DNA from 4 places in the Brevibacterium sp. LS14 genome. Region 1 is predicted to be linked to each of the others. Evidence: riboswitches for the same ligand, from Rfam matches in the RefSeq annotation. Region 1 holds a riboswitch; each other region holds the start of a gene.

Region 1 (3,609 bases):
CGGACCAGCACAGTCGACCGGACGACGGGGATGAGCTGACCGGGATCCTCGATCGCGACCCTCTCTCGGGCGGGCGCGGCCTCACTCAACGCGCTCACCTCGCAGCGGCTGCGCGCTCGTTCCGAGGCTCACACGCCTGGCCCCGATCGCGTCGAGGAAGTCGTGGTCGTGGCTGACGGCGACGACCGCGCTGCCGTGGTCGAGGACGTCGAGGAAGAGCGTGACAAGTCCCGCCCAGGTCAGCGCATCCTGACCGAATGTCGGCTCGTCGACGATGAGGACCCGCGGCCTGGGCGCGATCATCGCCGCCACTGACAGCCGCCGCATCTCGCCGCCGGAGAGTCCCTGCGGGTGGGCGTCGGCGATCTCGGTGAGCCCGAGTGTCTCGAGCAGGCTGGTCACCCGCGATTCGACCTCGCTCTCACTCCATCCGGCCAACCTGGGGCCGAGGGCGAGCTCGTCGGCCACGCTGGCCTTGAGGAACTGGTGTTCGGGCTCCTGGAAGACCATTCCGATCCTCGGTGCGAGGAAGGCCGACGGCCAGCGGAAGGGCCGTTCGTGCTTTGCGCCTTCGGCCAGTGTCCCGTGGGCGCGCACTTCGCCTGCGAACTCGGGAATGAGTCCGGCCAGGGTGAGCGCCGTCGTCGACTTGCCGGCGCCGTTGGGTCCGACGATGCCGACCGCCTCGCCGGCTCGGATCTCGAGCGAGTGGTCGGTGGTCGCAGGCACCCCCGCCCGTGGCCGGGCCGCACTCAGCCTCTCAGCGGTGAGCACCGTCCCTCCCGGCTCGCCGGATCGCAACGCTCCCGGCTGACGCGGGGGAGTGCGGGAGCCGGACTCGGGCACCCAGATCCCGGTGGCCCGGAGCACCTCGGCGAGGGCGGGATCACCGAAGACCGCGGACGGCGATCCCTGCGCGACGACCCCACCGCGGCCGAGGACGATGACGGTGTCGACGTCGTCCGACCACAGGCTCACCCGGTGCTCGACGACGATCATCGTCGCCGAGGTGGCCGCCTGGACCGTGAGCACCGCGTCCCGGACCGAGGCCGCCGAGGCGGGGTCGATGTTCGCCGTCGGTTCGTCGAGGACGATGACCTCGGGTGCCATCGCGTGGATGCCGGCGAGTGCGAGGCGCTGCTTCTGGCCCCCGGAGAGTGCGGCCGTGGGGTGGTCGAGGGGCAGGTCGAGGCCGAGCGCTGCCAGGGAGGCGGGGATGCGCTCGTCGATGACTTCGGCGCTCATCCCGATGTTCTCCATTCCGAAGGCGACGTCGTCGCCGACGCGGGAGAAGATCACCTGCGAATCGGGGTCCTGGAGGACGAGCCCGGTCACACCTCGGCGAGGATCCGGTGGGGCGTCACCGATCACGAGCTCTCCTCCGGCCTCACCCGATTCGACGGGGAGGACACCCGCGATCGCGTGGAGCAGTGTCGACTTCCCCGCCCCTGACGGGCCGAGGAGGAGAACCTTCTCACCTGCGGCGATGTCGAGGTCGAGGGGGCCGACGGCGAGCGTGTCCCGATCGGCGTGCCGCCACGAATAGCCGCGAGCGCGGATCGGCAGACCCATCAGCGGATGCGGCCGGAGGCGAACGAGGACAGCGCCCCGGTCTTCGCGATCGCACGGTAGGCGTACCACGCACCGATGCCGGAGATGACGATGCCGGAGACGATCGCGCACACGGCGTAGGCGAGCTGGTAGGTCAGCTGCCATTCGGCGTTGTAGAGGATGTTCTCGCTCACGGCCATGAAGGCGGCTGCGACGAGACCGGACAGCGTCGTCACCCACAGCGTGAACCTCCGGTAGCCGAAGGCGGCGAAGACGAGTTCGGCACCGAGGCCCTGGATGAAGCCCGACAGGAGCACGGTCGAGCCGAAGTGGGAGCCGAGGACGCCCTCGACGATCGCGGCGAGCACCTCGCAGAGCAGCGCGGCACCGGGCTTGCGGATGATGGCGCCGGCCAGAGGTCCGGCGAGCACCCAGAGTCCGGCGATGAGTCCGATCGAGGGCGGGAAGGCCTGGAAGCCGAGTTCGATGACCTTCCAGCTGGCGGCGAGCACCCAGAAGATCAGGCCGACCGCGATGCCGAGCACCGCGGTGACGACGTAGTCGACGACGCGCCACTTCTTCGTCGGCGGGGCCTGCGTGTAGGCGGGTGCGGACTTCGCGGCGGTTCCGGGCGCGGTGGTTCTCGGCATTGTGCCTCCTCGTGTCTCAAGGAGGGGTAGAAGAGTCTCGACTTCCTTCGGCGGTGCTAGCCGCATCAGGTTCGAGGGTCTGCAGCATGATCTGCACTCTCAGCGCCCCTGCTGGCGCTCCCCTGTCGTGAGACTTACTGTACAGCACCCGCCGCGCCGCCTGTCGGGACCGCGTCAGGCGATCAGGCAGGCGGCGATGGTCGTCATGTGTCGTGCGGCTGTGGCCAGCTCGGGACGATCATCACCGGACCCTCGGCATGGTGGAGGACCCCGCGGGAGACCGAGCCGAGCAGCGCGCTCTTGACCGCTCCGCGACCACGCGTGCCCATCACCGTCAGCTGCGCCCGCTTCGTCGCCTCCGAGAGCATCGCGGTCGCATCGCCGACGACCACCGAGGTGGAGATCGGCAGACTCGGGAACTGCTCGCCGAGCGCATCCGCCTCCGCCGAGAGCGCGGTCTCGAGCTGCTTCTGCCGACGGTCGGCGACGTCGGCGCCGAGCTCGAGCTCGGGATACCAGTAGAGCCACTCCTCGCCGGCGGGCAGGACGGAGACGACCTCGAGTCCGGCCTCCCTCGAGGCGGCCACCTCGGCGGCGGTGAACATCGCGATCCGCGCGGCCTCCGAACCGTCGACGGCGACGACGACCGGTCCGCGGGCCTCGCCGCGCTGTGCTGAGTGCTGGGGGACGACGATCGTCGGGCAGTGCGCGTGCGGGGGCAGGGCCGTGGAGACCGATCCGAGCATGCGACCGAGGAACCCGCCGCGCCCTCGGGCGCCGACGATGACCACCTCGGCGTTGGAGCTGAGGTTGACGAGGACGCCGGCGGCGTCGCCGGATTCGGCCGCGTAAGTCACGGGTTCGGGATGATCGGCGAGGAGTTCGGACGCCTCGGCGAGGAGCTTCTCGGCTCCCCGCAGTGCGGCCTCGTCCTCGGGTTCGGAGGGTATGGAGGCCATGTTCGGGTAGATCATCAGCGGCATCGTGAACGCCGTGACGACGGTCAGGGGGACGCCGCGGTGGAGGGCTTCGATCGCGGCGTAGCGCAGGGCCAGGGCCGCGAGTTCGGATCCGTCGAAGCCGACGAGGACGCCGAGGTCGCGGCTGAGTCCGGACTCGGCGGGCCGCGGGTCGGCGGCGCGGTCATCGGTCGGGTTCGCAGCGGCCTGGCGAGCGGGGTTCCGGTGGGCGTCAGCGTTCATGGCAGTCCTCTCGACGGGGCCTGACCAACCCTGACGATGACGGCGGCCCCGAAAACCACATCCGTCGTCGTCGCCTCCAGTCTACCAGTGCACTTCTACAGCGTGTAGAAAAGTCGCCGAGGCGGTCGCCGGGTTGCTGTGGCGCCGCGGGGTGGCTGTGGCACCGCCGAGTTGCTGTGGCGCCGCGGGGTGGCTGTACGCCCGCG
Region 2 (3,609 bases), on a different contig from region 1:
CCAGGGAGTGCCCCCGCTCATCGCCCTGACGATCATGCTCCTCCTCGGCCTCGTCGTCGGTGCCATCCAGGGCTGGTTCTTCGCCGTCGTCGGCATTCCCGCCTTCGTCGTCACCCTCGCCGGTCTGCTCGCGTTCACCGGACTGACCCTGACGACGCTCGGCACGCAGAAGAACCTCTCGATGGCCGACACGTTCGCCTTCGATTTCGCGAGCTACTACTTCCCCGCGATGTGGGCGTACGTCTTCGGCGCGGTCGCGGTCATCGGTTTCGCCGCCGGGCTCATCCACTCGAAGCTGCGGCGGCACAACGCCGGACTCGACAGCGCGAGCTGGACGTCGGTGATCATCCGCATCGTCCTTCTCACCGCAGTCGTCTTCGGCTTCCTCATCCTCGTCAACCAGGACTTCGGGCTGGCGATGCCGTTCTTCCTCATGCTCGTCATCGCGATCGTCATCGACCTCGTGCTGCGGAAGACGAAGTACGGCCGATCGATCTACGCCGTCGGCGGCAAGGTCGAGGCCGCCCGGCGCGCCGGCATCCGGGTGACCTGGGTGCGCATCAGCGTGTTCATGACCGCCGGTGTCCTCGCCGCGCTCTTCGGCTTCGTCAAGGCCGGGGTGACGACGAACGCGGGATCGACGCTCGTCGGCACGCAGGACCTCCTCAACGCCATCGCGGCGGCCGTCATCGGCGGCACCTCGCTCTTCGGCGGGCGCGGATCGGCGTGGGCCGCTGTGCTCGGGGCGCTCGTCGTCGGAGCGATCAACAACGGCCTCTACCTCATCGGCTTCAACTCCGATGCGCAGCAGATCATCACCGCGCTCGTCCTCCTCACCGCCGTCGTCATCGACGCGATCAGCCGCCGCGGCCAGCGCTACGTCGGCAGAGGGTAGGCGTCGGAGGGTGGGCGACAGAGGTCTGACGGCTGCCGGTAGGCAGCTGGGTCGGTCGCCGAGGCGGAACTGAGTCACTTTTCGCCCGATCAGTCGGTTCAAGACCAGATCGATCGGACGAAAAGTGAATCATCGGGGCCGGGCGGCTGGATTGAAAGTGGGGTCGGGTGGGTTCGCGGCGGTGGGCCGTGCGGGCGCCGTCGTCGCCCCCTAGGTGTCGGTGATACAGTCGGGGGCAAATGACATGGGGTGCCCGGTGCGACTCGCGCAGGGCTGAGAGAACACCCATCGAACCTGATCTGGGCCATGCTAGCGAAGGGATCGTCATGACCGACATCGACCTGTCGTCGGCGCATGCGCGGCTGCGCGCGTCGAACCCGCTCATCCAATGCATCACGAACACGGTCGTGCAGCAGTTCAGCGCGAACGTGCTCCTCGCCGTCGGGGCGTCACCGGCGATGCTCGACCACGACGCCGATGCCGCGCAGTTCGCCCACCTCGCCGGCGGTCTGCTCGTCAACTTCGGCACAGCGACGAACCAGCAGTTCCTCGCCGCCGACGCCGCCGTCGACGCCGTCACCGAGGATGCCAAACCCTGGGTGCTCGACCCCGTGAGCATCGGCGCTGCCGACCACCGCACCACCCGGATCCGCCGCGCCGCGGCCGCCCACCCGACCGCGATCCGCGGCAACGCCTCGGAGATCGCGGCACTGGCCGGAGCCGGAGCGGGCGGGCGCGGGGTCGAGTCCACCGACGAGGTCGACGCCGTGCTCCCGGCCGCCGCCGAGCTCGCCCGCACGACCGGCGCCATCGTCGCCGTTTCCGGTGCCCGGGACGCCATCGTCGCCCACATCGACGGGGCCGACCACATCGCCCGCGTCGACGGGGGACACTCATTCATGCCGCTCGTCATCGGCACCGGCTGCTCACTCGGCGCCGTGACCGCCGCCTACCTCGCCGCCGTCCCGCCGGCGGGGACGAGTTCGCAGGCGGGCCCGGCAGGATCGGCCGCGTTCGAGCGCTTCACCGCAGTCGTCGCCGCCCACGCCCACTTCGCCGTCGCCGGAGAGGCCGCCGCCACCGGGGCGCTCGGACCGGGCACCTACTCGGTGCACTTCCTCGACGCGCTCTTCACCACCGACGACGACCGGATCGGCCGCGCCCGGGTCGAGGTGACCACAGTATGAGCGGCGATCGGCTCGCGGGCATCGACACCCGCCTCTACCTCGTCACCGATACCGCGCAGTGCGCGGAGGCGGGACGAACCGTCGCCGAGACCGTGCGCGCGGCCGTGACCGGGGGAGTCGGTGTCGTCCAGGTCCGCGACAAGGACATCGACGACACCGAATTCCTCGTCCTCACCCGTGAGGTCATCGCCGCCGTCACCGAGGCGATCGCCGGGACCGACCGCCGCGTTCCCGTCTTCCTCAACGACCGGGTCGCCGTCGCCCGCCGCCTCCTCGACGAGGGCAGCGACGTCCACATCCACGTCGGCCAGACCGACACCCCCGTCGCCGAGGTGCGCGACCTCCTCGGCGACGGCCCCCTCGTCGGCCTCTCCGCCGCCGAACCCGAGGAGTTCGCCACGGCCCAGGAGACCGGCGGCGTCGACCTTGTCGGCATCGGACCGGTCTTCGACACGACGACGAAGACCGACGCCCCGGCCGGGATCGGTCCCGACCGCCTTGGCGAACTCACCGCCTCGGCGGGGATCCCCGCGGTCGCGATCGGCGGCATCGACGCCGAGCGCGCGCACGAACTGCGGGGACGAGGACTCGTCGGCATCTGCGTCGTCTCCGCGATCTGCCGCGCCGAGGATCCCGAGCAGGCGGCCGCGGACCTCCTCGACGCCTTCGGCGACGGCACCCGAAAGGACGGGGAACAGGCATGAGCGAGCGACCACCGATCGCGCTGTCGATCGCCGGCACCGACCCGAGCGGCGGGGCGGGAATCCACGCCGACCTCAAGACGTTCACCGCCCTCGGCGTGCTCGGGACGACGGCGATCACCGCCCTCGTCGCGCAGAACACCCACGGGGTGTCCCGCGTCTACCCGATCGACGAGGACTTCGTCACCGATGAGCTCGACAGCGTGCTGAATGACATGCCCGTCGACGCGACGAAGACGGGCATGCTCGGATCCCGGTCGCTCGTCGACCTCGTCGTCGACCGGGCAGCGACCTCCGACTTCGGGTTCTTCACCGTCGACCCCGTCATGGTCGCGACCTCCGGACACCGCCTCCTCGAGGTCGATGCCGTCGACGCCGTGCGCACGCGCCTGCTCCCGGCCGCCGACCTCATCACCCCGAACCTCCCCGAGGCGGCCCTCCTCCTCGGCGACGACGTGCCCGAGGCGACGACCCCTGAGCAGATGCGCGACCAGGCCAGGGAGCTCGTCGCGCGCGGCACGCGCGCCGTCCTCCTCAAGGGCGGGCACGCCGCAGACGGCGAGGTCGCCGACATCCTCGTCACCGCCGACGGGGAGGTCACCGAGTTCGCCCACCCTCGGATCGCGACCCCGAACACGCACGGGACCGGGTGCACGCTCTCGGCTGCGATCACCGCCGAGGCGGCCGTCCTCCGGCGGGCCAACGGCGGGAAGACGCTGGCCTCTGAGGACATGCGGCAGGCAGTCGAACGGGGACTCGACTTCCTTGCCCGGGCGCTCGCCTCGGCGGCGGACTGGAAGGTCAGCCTCGACCCCGCGGGCGCCCA
Region 3 (3,609 bases), on a different contig from region 1:
TCCCCGCGCGGATTCGGTGCCGGACTCTATGACGCGACGACGGTCGGGGGCATGCCCGTCGGCGCCGTCGAGGCGAGTCTCGGCTGCGGGAACCCCACCGACGTCGCCGAGCTCCGGGATGGCGAACGGGTGCTCGATCTCGGTTCGGGCGGTGGTCTCGACGTCCTCCTCTCCGCCCGCCGGGTCGGTGCGACCGGATTCGCCTACGGGGTGGACATGACCGATGAGATGCTCGCTCTCGCCGAGGAGAACCGGGCGAAGTCGGGCCTGACGAACGTCGAGTTCCTCAAAGGCACGATCGAAGCCGTCCCGCTCCCGGACGCCGCCGTCGACGTCGTCATCTCCAACTGCGTGATCAACCTCTCCACGGACAAGCACTCCGTGCTCAGCGAGATGTTCCGCGTGCTCGCTCCGGGCGGGCGCATAGGAGTCTCCGATGTCGTCTCCGAAGACCGTCTCAGCCCGCAGGAGCGCAGTGAGCGCGGGTCGCATGTCGGCTGCATCGCCGGGGCTCTGTCACGAACGGAGTATGTCGACGGTCTTCGCGCTGTCGGATTCGTCGACGTCGCGGTCGACTTCACGCGTGAGGTCGCCGACGGCCTGCACTCGGCGATCGTGCGGGCGGTCAAGCCGGCCGGCTGAGCCTGGAAACATCGCTCGCCCTCGTGCTCTCCGGTCTCGCCGAGGCGGCCCATCGTCTCCGCGCAGGCGGCGGCCGGTGCGCGCGGGCTTCCGAAACCGCGGCCAGGCTGCAGACCCCTCTCCGGTCATCCCGCCCGGTCGATCTCGCCTGCTCGCAGCTGCACGAGAGTGAGGTCGAGCAGCGGGGTCGCGACCCCGAGTCCCGCCGCGGTCGCCGCGAGGCTGCCGAGGATGTGCTCGGTCTCGTTGGGCAGTCCGGCGGTGACGTCGCGATAGAGCGATGAGGTGAATGAGGAGCCCTCGGCGGTGAGCATCGAGAGCGTCACCGCGCGGGAGCGCGCCGAGATCGGGTGTCCGGCGCCCATCGCCACGGCTTCGAGCTCGTCGACGATCGCGACGACGTGGGGTTCGCCGCCGGCGGCCATGATCGCCCCGACGGGCGCCCGGAAGAGGCACGTGACCACGCCGGCTGCGGCGATGAAGACCCACTTCTCCCAGAGTGCGTCATCGATGGCATCGATGACCTGGAGGCGGAAGCCGGGGACGTCGAGGGCCTCGACGATCCCGGAAGGCACCTCTCCCCCGCCGAGGCGGCCGATCGTCATCGTCGCCATGTCCGTCATCTGCACAACGTCGTATCCGCGCATCGTGCCGATGATCTTCACGAGGCCCCCGAGCACCTGCCCGGGGAACTCCCTGTCCAGGCGGTCGATATGGGCCATGCCGTTGAGGAACGGAATGATGAGCGTGTCCGGCCCGATCGCCGGGCGAATGTCGTCGATGACCTGGTCGAGGCCGCTGGCCTTGACGGCGATGAGGACGAGGTCCGCAGGGATCGGGTTCGCTGCGAGCTCCTCGGCGGTCGTCACGGCCACCGGGTTCGTCCTGTCCTCGTCGGGGCCGATGAAGCGCAGCCCCGATGCGCGCAGCGCCTCGGCGCGCTCGGGTCGGACGAGGAAGGTGACGTCACGTCCGGCTTCGACGAGGCGGGTGCCGAACGCTCCCCCGGTGGCCCCGGCTCCGGCGATGAGGATCCTCACAGCTCTCCCTTCAGGGTCGCTGCCGCTGCGGCGGGATCATCGGCCTCGGTGACGGCGCGGACGACGACGATGCGCTCGGCTCCGGCTTCGCGCACCGCGTCGAGCCGCTCACCGGCGGCGATGCCGCCGATCGCGAACCAGGGCGTACTCACCCGTCCGGTGATCTCCCGCAGGGGCTCGAGGCCGACGGCCGGTCGCCCGGGTTTCGTCGGGGTCTCCCACACGGGCCCGAGGCAGAGGTAGTCGATGTCGGGGTCGGCGTCGGCGGCGAGCGCCTGGTCGATCGAGTGGGTCGAACGGCCGAGGAGGACGTCGGGTCCGAGCACGGCACGGGCCTGGCCGCTCGTGAGGTCACCCTGTCCGACGTGGAAGACGTCGGCGCCGACGAGGAGGGCGACGTCGGCACGGTCGTTGACGGAGAAGAGCCTGCCATGGCGGCGGGCGGCGTCCCGGAGGACCTCGAGGGCGGCGATCTCCTCTCGTGCCTCCAGGCTCTTGTCGCGCAGCTGGATGATGTCGACGCCCCCGGCGTATGCGGCGTCGAGGAACGCGGCGAGATCGCCCTGCTTGGTCCTGGCATCGGTGCAGAGGTAGAGGCGGGCCGCCTCGAGCGCGCGCCGACGCGCGGTTCGAGTCGTGGTCTGCGTGTCTCGCTGGGCGGAGGACGTTGTCATCACGGGAACCATGCTCCTAGAGTAGAGGAGTTCGCGGGAGCCTCGCTGGGAGGCTGAGAGGGCTTCGTGCCGACCGCCGCACCTGATGCGGGTCATGCCGCCGGAGGGAGAATACAGTGCACGTCATCGTCATCGGGGCCGGGATCATCGGGCTCGCCACAGCATGGGAGCTGCGTGGCCGGGGAGCGTCGGTCACGCTCATCGACCCCGCACCCGGCGAAGGGGCCTCGTATGCCGCCGCCGGCATGATCGCCCCGGCCGCGGAGATCGCGTGGGGGCAGTCTCCGCTCTTCCCCCTCATGCGCACCTCTGCCGATCTCTACCCCGAGTTCGCCTCGCGACTCACCGCCGAGACCGGGCACGACCTCGGCGAGACGCAGACGGAGACCCTCGTGTGCGCCGGGGACAGGGCGGATCTCGCGACCCTGCGGGACCTGCGCGCCCTGCAGGCCGAGGCGGGGTCCGAGGTCGAACTCATCACCGGATCCCGGGCCCGCGATCTCGAGCCCGCCCTCTCGCCAGGGGTGAGCGGGGCGGTGCGCATCCCCGGCGATCATGCCGTCGACCCACGACGGATCACCGGCGCCCTGCTCTCGCTCCTCGACGACGACATCGTCCGTGAGGAGGCGACCGGACTCGTCCGCGTCAGCGGCCGCACCGTCGGCGTCGCTCTTGCCGATGGGCGCAGCCTCACCGCCGACCAGGTCGTCGTCGCCGCCGGTGAAGCGGTGGGGACGATCGCCGGCGTCCCCGACCTGCCGCTGCGAGCCGTGCACGGCGACATCATCCGGCTGCGCACCGACGCGAGCGCACCGCCGCTGCTCACCCGCACCATCCGCGGACTCGTCGCCGGTCGGCCCGTCTACATCGTCCCGCGCCCCGACGGGGAACTCGTCCTCGGCGCCACGTCCCGTGAGGACGGACGGCCCGGGGTGCTCGCCGAGGGAGTCCACCGTCTCCTCCACGATGCCGAACGGCTCGTGCCCGGGATCCTCGATGCCGAGATCACCGAGATCACTGCGCGTGCCCGACCCGGATCACCCGATGACGTGCCGTTCATCGGGCGCACGGACCCCGGCTGCGTCGTCTCCACCGGGTACTTCCGCCACGGGATCCTCCTCACTCCGCTCGGGGCCCGCCTCGGTGCCGATCTCACCCGCGGTGAGGACTCGCCGTGGCTGCCCGCAGGGGCGCCCGCGGCCCTTGCTCCCCGCCGCTTCTCCGAAGCCGCACAGTCGAACGAGAGCCCGTCT
Region 4 (3,609 bases), on a different contig from region 1:
AACAGCCACCCTGCCACTCCGCCGGGCAGGTATAGCATGGCACCGTCCGCACAGCCGGTGGCCGTCGACTGCCCACCGGACCGGCACACGACGCTGACCTGCGAAAGGATCTCCATGAGCGCGTTCTTCGTCTCGCCCACCCCGACCATCAGTGCCCTGCGCGGCTTCGCCCGCGCCCACTCGGACCGTGTGGCCCTCACCGAGGACCCGCTCTTCGTCCGCTCCCGCACCCGGACCCCTGAACGCCGAGTCGGCCTCGTCTCCGGCGGCGGATCGGGCCACGAGCCCATGCACGTCGGTTTCGTCGGGCAGGGCATGCTCGATGCGGCAGTGCCCGGCGAGGTCTTCGCCTCCCCGCACAACGCGCAGATCTACTCCGCCTCGCGCGCCGTCGCCGGAGCAGACGGGGTCCTCCACATCGTCAAGAACTACACCGGCGACGTCATCAACTTCGCCATCGCCGCCGAACGCCTCCAGGCCGCGGGCATCCCGACACGCACCGTCATCGTCGACGACGACATCGCCACCGACAGCGACGAGACCGAGACCGGCCGCCGGGGCACCGGAGCGACCGTCGTCGTCGAGAAGATCCTCGGTGCCGCCGCCGACTCCGGGCTCGGGCTCGACGAACTCGCCGACCTCGGCGCCGAAGTGGCCGACCGTTCCCGCAGCCTCGCCGTCGCCGCCCGCGCCCAGACCGACTCCCACACAGGGAGGCCCGCCTTCGATCTGGCCGAGGGAACGCTCGAGTACGGGGTCGGCATCCACGGTGAACGTGCCGCTTCCTCGATCGACCGGGAGGACTTCGACGCACTCGTGGCGAGGATGGTCGACGAGGTCCACGCCGCCGTCGCAGGCGACCCCGCCGACGGCGACCTCCTCGTCTTCGTCAACGGACTCGGTGCCAGCACGCAGATCGAGCTCTTCAACGTCTTCGACGCCGTCACCCGCGCCCTCGAAGCCAAGGGCGAGAAGGTCGCGGCGTCCCTCGTCGGCGACTACGTCACCGCCCTCGACATGACCGGCTTCTCGATCACGCTCACCCGAATGCAGCCGCAGTGGTTGGACTGGTGGGAAGCCGCCACCTGCACTGCGGCCTTCCCCGCGCCCGTCGCCGACGGCACACCGACCGCATCTATCGCCGAACGCGTTACCGACCAGGGTGGCGCAGACGAGACCGACGTGGGCACACTGCGCACCCGCGCACAGGATCGCAGCACCGACCTCGAGACCGCCGTCGTCATCCGCTTCGCCGAACTCGCCGAAGAGCATCACGGCCACCTCACGCGACTCGACCAGGTCACCGGTGACGGCGACTTCGGCGACAACCTCCGCGGCGGTCTCCGCCATGCGACCCGACTCATGGAGGAGGCCGACGCGGCGGGATTCGCCGCCGCCGAACGTGCCTTCCTCAACGGCGTCGGCGGCACGAGCGGGCCTCTGCTCGGCCTGCTCTTCCAGGAGCTCAACGCCGGATACGCGAAGCTTGGGGACGACGAGCACCCGAGGACCGTCTGGGAGCAGGCGACCGCGGCCGGCTCGGCGGCGATCCGCCGCGTCGGCGGAGCCGAGCCCGGCGACCGGACGGTCATCGACGTCCTCGAACCGACCGCCTCAGCGCTGAGCGGAGGATTCGCCTCGGCCGCCGAGACGGCCGCCGACGCCGCCCAGGCCACGGCCGAACTCCAGGCCAGGCGCGGTCGTGCGAGCTATGTCGACGGGCGCGGCCATGGCACCCCCGACGCGGGCGCGGTCGGGATCTCGCTGCTCTTCACCGCGGCCGCCGAGGTCTACGAACGCTGAGCCCGGTACGCCTCATCGAAGAACGCGCGCTCGAGCCCGACGGCCCGCCCCCACAGCGCGGTCAGCCGCTTTCGGGTCGTGACCGACTCGGCGTCATCACCCCGGGGAAAGACGCGTTCGAGTTCGTCGACGAGGAACTGCACCCACGCGGAGAAGTCCTCACCGCGGTGGAGGTCGATCCAGCCGACGTGGACGGCACGGGTGGGCATCTCCCGCTCGAGCTCACCCCAGTCGAGGTAGAGCCATTCGGCGATGACGAGGACGACGAGGAGATCCGGGTACGACGCCGAGGCGACGGCGGTCCGCATGACCTCGCGGAAGCCTTCTGTCGGAGCGAGGAGGACAGGGTCGGCGTAGTCGTCCTCGGTCACCCCTACCTCGGCGAAGGCGCGGATGAAGTACGAATCCTCATCGGCTTCGAGGAACCCCAGCTGCCGGGCGAAGCGGAGCTTCGCCTCGATCCGGTCGGCATGCGCGACGCACGCGCCGAGCATCGCGAGAAAATCCTCGAAGAACTGGTAGTCCTGGACGAGGTAGGTCGCCATGACGTCGTCAGGCACGGTGCCCGCGAAGAGCTCCTCGACGAACCGGTGGCCGACCGCGGCCGACCAGTCCTCGTCCGCTGAGTCGCGCAGCGCCTCGACGGCGCCGCCCTGGGACACAGTGATCATTCGTCTCCTCCAACTTCCTCCGCCGGCATGATCCGGATCAGGTGTAAGGGTCTGCCTTCGCACTCTCAGCGCCGGGTCAGGCGCTCCCCTGTGGTGGTCTGAGACTATCAGGCCCGGTCAGGGCACGGGAATGCCCGCAACCGCGCCGAGGCGCAGGCTCAACTCCTCGGCGATGCGCGCTGCCGCGGGCTGCCGGCCGGCCGCACGCTCGGCCTCCTCGACGGCCGAGTTGTAGTTCGTGTTCGTGTTGATGTCGTAGACGACCTGCCGGCCGTCGGCGGTCTCGATGAACTCGACACCGGCGAAGTCGATGCCGAGGTCGCGGAGCAGTTCCTCGAGTCGGCCGATGAGCGGGGTCTGTGCGGTGATCTCCTCGCGCCGGGTGAACTGGCTGACCGGCGCCGAGGCGGTGCGCTGGTCCCCGGCGGTCCCAGCGGTCAGGATCTCGCACGCGTCGGCGGGGCAGAGTTCGAACGAGCCGGCAGAGACATCGACTCTCACGGCATAGTGAAACCGGCCGCCGATGAACTCGGCGCGGGTGATGAACGGTGCGGCCGGCTGCAGGTACTCCTGGATGAGGGTGATGCCGTCGATCGGCTCGTCCGCGCCGTCGGGTCCGAAGTCGGCGATCGCCTGCTCGAGGTCGGCGTGGGAGTCGAACCGGCGCACGCCCAGGCCCTTGCCGCCCTGGTTGTGCTTGGTGATGAACGGGGGAGCGAAGTCCGCAGCCGCCTCGGTGATCGCGGTGCTCCCGAACGCGGCGGCGGTCCTGGGGACGTCGAAGCCGTGGGCTGCGAGTTCACGGTGCTGGCGGATCTTGCTGACCTCGAGCTCGTAGACGTCGGAACCGTTGATGACCGTCCGACCGGCGGCCTCGAGCCACGCGAGCACCGCCCGGCCGAAGTCCTTGACATGCGGGTCGGTGCGCGTGTGCGAGGACGCGGAGAGGCGGGACCAGAAGAGGGCCTCGGGCGGCTCGGCGGCCAGGTCGATCGTCGCTCCGGGCAGCAGCCATTCGACGTAGTCGACGCCCTGGGACTCGAGCGCCTCGGCGAAGGGGGTGATCCACTCCGGGTTGTCGTGGATGATGTAGACCGCGGGCCTGTCGGCGACGGGCAGCTGCTGGGTGCTCATG

What was found. Region 1 has a riboswitch for thiamine pyrophosphate ahead of EZE58_RS01835 (ECF transporter S component). Riboswitches for the same ligand answer to the same signal wherever they lie in the genome.
Region 2: another riboswitch for thiamine pyrophosphate. It lies ahead of thiM (hydroxyethylthiazole kinase); the one in region 1 lies ahead of EZE58_RS01835 (ECF transporter S component).
Region 3: another riboswitch for thiamine pyrophosphate. It lies ahead of thiO (glycine oxidase ThiO); the one in region 1 lies ahead of EZE58_RS01835 (ECF transporter S component).
Region 4: another riboswitch for thiamine pyrophosphate. It lies ahead of EZE58_RS07560 (TenA family protein); the one in region 1 lies ahead of EZE58_RS01835 (ECF transporter S component).

Annotation. Positions count from the first base shown of each region.
Region 1 covers NZ_SJXG01000011.1:67,465-71,073, forward strand. Annotated here, with positions in the region: gene EZE58_RS01825 (energy-coupling factor transporter transmembrane component T) at 1-89, opposite strand, end outside; gene EZE58_RS01830 (ABC transporter ATP-binding protein) at 82-1,572, opposite strand; gene EZE58_RS01835 (ECF transporter S component) at 1,572-2,201, opposite strand; TPP riboswitch at 2,227-2,335, opposite strand; gene EZE58_RS01840 (universal stress protein) at 2,405-3,403, opposite strand.
Region 2 covers NZ_SJXG01000049.1:122,720-126,328, reverse strand. Annotated here, with positions in the region: gene EZE58_RS10015 (ABC transporter permease) at 1-895, shown strand, start outside; TPP riboswitch at 1,131-1,234, shown strand; gene thiM (hydroxyethylthiazole kinase) at 1,222-2,082, shown strand; gene thiE (thiamine phosphate synthase) at 2,079-2,786, shown strand; gene thiD (bifunctional hydroxymethylpyrimidine kinase/phosphomethylpyrimidine kinase) at 2,783-3,609, shown strand, end outside.
Region 3 covers NZ_SJXG01000031.1:170,704-174,312, reverse strand. Annotated here, with positions in the region: gene arsM (arsenite methyltransferase) at 1-642, shown strand, start outside; gene EZE58_RS03645 (2-dehydropantoate 2-reductase) at 768-1,682, opposite strand; gene thiE (thiamine phosphate synthase) at 1,679-2,356, opposite strand; TPP riboswitch at 2,380-2,482, shown strand; gene thiO (glycine oxidase ThiO) at 2,473-3,609, shown strand, end outside.
Region 4 covers NZ_SJXG01000044.1:194,021-197,629, reverse strand. Annotated here, with positions in the region: gene EZE58_RS07565 (dihydroxyacetone kinase subunit DhaK) at 115-1,803, shown strand; gene EZE58_RS07560 (TenA family protein) at 1,791-2,474, opposite strand; TPP riboswitch at 2,472-2,574, opposite strand; gene EZE58_RS07555 (alpha-L-glutamate ligase) at 2,592-3,608, opposite strand.